2 regions of the Streptosporangium sp. NPDC006007 genome follow, and region 1 is predicted to be linked to the other one. Evidence: riboswitches for the same ligand, from Rfam matches in the RefSeq annotation. Region 1 holds a riboswitch; the other holds the start of a gene.
The links. Region 1 has a riboswitch for glycine ahead of gcvP (aminomethyl-transferring glycine dehydrogenase). Riboswitches for the same ligand answer to the same signal wherever they lie in the genome.
Positions count from the first base shown of each region.

Region 2: another riboswitch for glycine. It lies ahead of gcvT (glycine cleavage system aminomethyltransferase GcvT); the one in region 1 lies ahead of gcvP (aminomethyl-transferring glycine dehydrogenase).

Region 1 covers NZ_JBEXUG010000009.1:113,606-116,400, reverse strand. The annotation lists gene ABZ194_RS10225 (bifunctional nuclease family protein) at 1-310, shown strand, start outside; gene ABZ194_RS10220 (MerR family transcriptional regulator) at 455-1,075, shown strand; glycine riboswitch at 1,091-1,182, shown strand; gene gcvP (aminomethyl-transferring glycine dehydrogenase) at 1,339-2,795, shown strand, end outside.
Region 2 covers NZ_JBEXUG010000013.1:72,855-75,649, forward strand. The annotation lists gene ABZ194_RS13140 (hypothetical protein) at 1-569, opposite strand, end outside; gene ABZ194_RS13145 (FCD domain-containing protein) at 581-1,300, opposite strand; glycine riboswitch at 1,562-1,660, shown strand; glycine riboswitch at 1,663-1,747, shown strand; gene gcvT (glycine cleavage system aminomethyltransferase GcvT) at 1,788-2,795, shown strand, end outside.

The DNA.
Region 1 (2,795 bases):
GCCGCTCACCCATGACCTGTTCCGTGACGTGCTCGACGCGCTCGGTGTACGGCTGAGCACGGTGAACATCGTCGCGCTCCGGGACGGGATCTTCTTCGCCGACCTCGTGTTCTCCAACGGGGTCGAGGTGAGCGCCCGTCCGTCCGACTCCATAGCCCTGGCACTCCGCACAGGTGCCCGCATCTTCGCCAGCGAGGATGTGGTCAGGGAGGCAGGGGTGATCCTTCCCGACGACCAGGAGGACGAGGTGGAGAAGTTCAGGGAGTTCCTTGACACGATCACGCCCGAGGACTTCGGCCGCGCGGGGTAGGTATTTCGGTGCATTTACGCTTCACGACGCGCCGGGTAGGGTCGTTGACTGATCTTGGCCCCAGTCCTACGGTGCAAGTGAAACCCGCGGTCGTGCACAAACCCCCAGATCAGGCCGTGGGATGAGAGAAAGCCGGAGGTCCGCGTGGCGGTCAGCAGCGGCGAGGGTAGAAACGCCGACCAGGATGACCCGGAACGGCGCCAGTCGGCACGCCAGCGCGCGGGTGAAGAGGGTCTGCTGTTCGACGGGCAGCCGGTGAAACCGCCCGCCGACATCGGATACCGCGGCCCCACCGCCTGCGCCGCGGCCGACATCACCTATCGGCAACTGGACTACTGGGCGCGCACCGGCCTGGTCGAGCCCACGGTGCGGGCCGCGCACGGCTCGGGCTCCCAGCGGCTGTACGGCTTCCGCGACATCCTGGTGCTCAAGGTCGTCAAGCGGCTGCTCGACACCGGCGTGTCCCTGCAGCAGATCCGCATCGCCGTGCAGCACCTGCGCGACCGCGGCGTCAACGACCTCGCCCAGATCACCCTGATGAGCGACGGGGTGAGCGTCTACGAGTGCACGTCGCCCGACGAGGTCATCGACCTGCTCCAGGGCGGTCAGGGAGTGTTCGGCATCGCGCTCGGCCGGGTCTGGCAGGAGGTGGAGGGCTCCCTCGCGGATCTTCCCGGCGAGCGGGCGGAGTCAGGCCAGGGCCCTTTAGGCGAGCACCACGCGGATGAGCTGGCCCGTCGTCGGCGAGTTCGCCGCACGGGGTAAAGTTAGTCCAGCTGCTGACCCTGTGCGGGAGAGACCCCGACTTGATCGGGGCGCCGAAGGAGCAACCTCCCCGGAATCTCTCAGGCACCCGGTACCGCATGGACGAGGCGACTCTGGAAAGCAGGTGCGCCCGCCAGGCGCGTCTCACCGACGGTGAAAGCCCCCCTTTCGGGAGGCGAAGCTCTCAGGTCGAGGTGACAGAGGGGGAGATCCGGCATACGCCCGCGCCCAGCGCCGGTCTCCACCGCCTCGGGAGGCTTTTCATGACCGACCTTTCACCGCTCGGAGAGCTCATCTCTCCGCCGTTCGCCACCCGGCACATCGGGCCCGCGGACGCCGACCGGACCCGCATGCTGGAAGCGGTGGGATTCGCCTCCACCGCCGACCTCGTCGCGGCGACCGTGCCGGAGGTGATCCGGGCCGAGGAGCGGCTGAGGCTGCCCCCGGCGGCCTGTGAGACCGAGGCCATCGCCGAACTGCGCGCCCTGGCGGGGCGTAACACCCTGCTCACCTCGATGATCGGCCTTGGCTACCACGACACGATCACCCCGGCCGTCATCCGCCGCAACCTCCTGGAGAACCCGGGCTGGTACACCGCGTACACGCCCTACCAGCCGGAGATCTCCCAGGGCCGCCTGGAAGCCCTGATCAACTTCCAGACGGTCGTCTCCGACCTGACCGCCCTCGACGTCGCCGGCGCCTCCCTGCTGGACGAGGCCACCGCGGCCGCCGAGGCGATGACCCTGGCCCGCCGGGCCGGCCGTTCGGCCTCGAACGTGTTCGTGGTGGACGCCGACACGCTGCCGCAGACCAAGGCGGTGCTGCGCACCAGGTCCGAGCCGCTCGGCATCGAGCTGGTGGAGAGCGACTTCGGCGCCGGGCTCCCCGAGTGCTTCGGCGTGCTCGTGCAGTATCCGGGCGCGGGCGGCCGGATCAGGGACTTCCGCGCCGTGGCCGACGCCGCCCACGCCCGCGGCGCCCAGGTGGTCGCCGCCGCAGACCTGCTGGCCCTCACCCTGCTGGCCGCCCCCGGTGAGCTGGGCGCCGACATCGCGATCGGCTCCTCACAGCGCTTCGGCGTCCCGATGGGCTTCGGTGGTCCGCACGCCGCCTACATGGCGGTCCGCGACGGCCTCCAGAGGCAGATGCCCGGCCGCCTGGTGGGCGTCTCCCAGGACGCCGACGGGCGCCCCGCCTACCGGCTCGCGCTGCAGACCCGCGAGCAGCACATCCGCAGGGAGAAGGCGACCAGCAACATCTGCACCGCGCAGGTGCTGCTCGCGGTGATCGCGGGCATGTACGCCGTCTACCACGGCCCCGAGGGCCTGCGCCGGATCGCCCGGCGGGTCCACCGGCACGCCGTCGTGCTCGCCGCGGGCCTGCGCCAGGGCGGTGTCGAGGTCGTGCACGACGAGTTCTTCGACACCGTGCTCGCCCGAGTGCCCGGCCGCGCGGCCCGGATCGTCGCCACGGCCCGCGACAACGGGGTCAACCTGCGCCTGGTGGACGCCGACCACGTGGGCGTCACCTGTGACGAGCGGACCGAGTTCATCCACCTGGAACAGGTCCTGGCCGCCTTCGACGTCGCAGGCGCCGTGCTGACCGACCTGGACGCCGCCGCGCACGACGCGCTGCCCGGCGACCTGGCCCGGACCGGCGACTATCTCACCCACCCGGTGTTCCACAGCCACCGGTCCGAGACCGCCATGCTGCGCTACCT
Region 2 (2,795 bases), on a different contig from region 1:
GGGATCAGCAGGAGCGGGACGAACAGGCCGACCAGGCCCGTCCAGATCTTGCCCTTGAGCAGGGTGACCGTGGCGAGCGCGAGGTTGGCCACGATGACGCCGGCCGTCACCCAGGTGCCCTGCGGCGTGCCGTCCGACCCCTCCCAGCCGAGTGGGCGCAGGCCGAGCAGGAGCAGGCCGGTGATCGCGATCGCGATGAACACCGCGTCGACCGAGGTACGGCCCTCCTCCTCCCAGTAGACGTCGTGCAGGTGCAGGATCAGCGCGAACTCGTCCAGGACCAGGGCCGCGCCGATGCCGAAGACCGCCGCGGTGACGGCGTACCAGCTCTGGGAGATGCCCGACACGATCAGCCCCGACACCCCGCCCAGCATGGTCAGCACCACGCCGAACACCACGTGGTGGATGTGCATCTCACCGATGTTGACGTTGCGGAACCAGCCGAGCTTGGCGCGGATGAGCCGGACGTTGATCCGGGTGAACACGAAGGCGCCGATCAACGCGACAAAGAAACAGAACAGCGGCAGCCGCCCTGTGTCCAATATTCTTTGCCGGAACAAATCCCCCACGGCCCATCAGGCTATGCGAGGAACCCTCGCAGTAGGGTCGCGGTGCCCTCAAGATGCCCGGCCACCGCACGGCTCGCGGCGCCGGAGTCTCCGGCCAAGATCGCCGTCACGATCTCCTCGTGCTGGACGGCGGCGTGCCGGATGTTGTGCTGGAGCAGCGGGATGGCGTTGAGCAGGCCGGCGACCCTGAGCCAGGCGTCGGCGCAGGCCGCGGTGAGCAGCGGGGAGCCGGTCAGCTCGGCGATGGCCAGGTGGAAGGCGGTGTCGAGACGGCGGTAGTCTCCCGGCCCCGCGGAGTTGACCTCCCTCAGCCGCCTCCGCAGCTCGTCGCGGCGCGGCCGGTCGAGCTCCGTGCCGGCCAGCGTCTGGGCCGCGCCGAGCTCCACGGCCATCTGGAAGGTGAGCGCGTCGGCCAGGTCGTCGGTGCCCATGTCCACCACGGCCCTGCGCAGGTCGCCCTGGCCAGGGCGCGGCGGGGTGTAGGTGACGAAGGCGCCGCCGTACCTGCCCCGCCGTACGTCGAGGTAGCCGGCCTGTTGCAGCGCCCGGATGGCCTCGCGCAGGGTGACCCGGCTGATGCCGAGGTGCGCGGCGAGCTCCCGCTCCGGCGGCAGCTTCTCGGTCACCACCTCCAGCTTGATCGCCTGGAGCAGGCGCTCCACCGTCTCCTCGAAGGCGTTGCCCGCCCGGACGGGCCGTAACACGGCGGCCAGGGGCGCCCACTCGTCCACGCCGCCCCCACCCCCTTGACCGACGCCCGCCGCACACTCCAATGGTCTGATCTTAGCCCAATGGCGGTTCGACGAGGAGAGCCGCGGGGGCGCCGGCTCCGGCCTTCGCGCGGGGGCGGCCCCCGGCATCCGGGGCCGGATGACCGGATGACCGAATGGATCCCTCATACACCAGGGATAGATGACAATCAGGGAGGAACCGTGACAGTACGGGGATTTCGCTCGGCCGGTGCGGACGGTTAGGCTGGCCACGACACCGATGAACCCCGCGCGGGAGAGCGTCCTGACATCCAGGCCAGGACCCCTGAAGGAGCAAGCCCTCCCCGCGAACCTCTCAAGGCAAAGGACCGTGCGGGTAGGTGCCTCTGGAAAGCAGGCCGTACGGCCTCGCCGAAGGTGAAAGTCCGGCAAAAAACGGGCGAAGCTCTCAGGCATCCACGACAGAGGGGGAGGATGCTCTCATCTGACCCCTGCCTGAGGTGCGAACATGTCCCGACCCACGCCGCTACGCGGCGTCCACGAGGCCCTCGGCGCGACGCTGACCGATTTCGCGGGCTGGCTGATGCCGCTCCGCTACGGCAGTGAGGCCGCCGAGCACAACGCGGTCCGCCAGGCGGCGGGCCTGTTCGACCTGTCCCACATGGGCGAGATCTTCGTGACCGGCCCGCAGGCCGCCGAGGCCCTGGACTACGCGCTCGTCGGCTACATCTCCGCCCTCGAACCGGGCCGCGCCCGCTACACGATGATCGTCGATCGCCGGGGCCACGTGCTGGACGACCTGATCGTCTACCGTCTGACCGGCGAGGAGTTCATGGTCGTCGCCAACGCCTCCAACTATCCCCGGGTGGCCGCCGAGCTCACCGAGCGCGCCCAGGGCTTCGAGGCCGTGGTGGACGACCGCTCCGAGCGGTACGGGCTGATCGCGGTCCAGGGCCCCCGCTCCCTGGAGATCCTGAGCGAGCTCACCGACGCCGACCTGAACGGCCTCAAGTACTACGCCGGCCTGCCCGCGACCGTGGCCGGGCGCGAGGCGCTCATCGCCCGCACCGGATACACCGGCGAGGACGGCTTCGAGCTGTTCGTCGCGGCCGGCGACACCGAGCCGCTCTGGACCGCGCTCACCAAGGCGGGCGAGCCGTACGGCCTGCTCCCCGCCGGGCTCTCCGCACGTGACACCCTCCGCCTGGAGGCGGGCATGCCGCTGTACGGAAACGAGCTGTCGGCGGAGCTCACTCCGTTCGACGCGGGGCTCGGCCGTGTGGTGAGGTTTGACAAGCCGGGCGACTTCGTCGGCCGGGCCGCCCTGGAGCCGCTCAAGGACGTCCCGCCGGCCCGTCGTCGGGTCGGACTGGTCGCGACCGGCCGCCGGGTGCCCCGCCACGGGTACCAGGTGGTCTCCGGCGACGGCACCGTCGTCGGGGAGGTCACCAGCGGGGCGCCTTCCCAGTCACTGGGCAGGCCCATCGCCATGGCCTACGTGGACACCGGTCTGTCC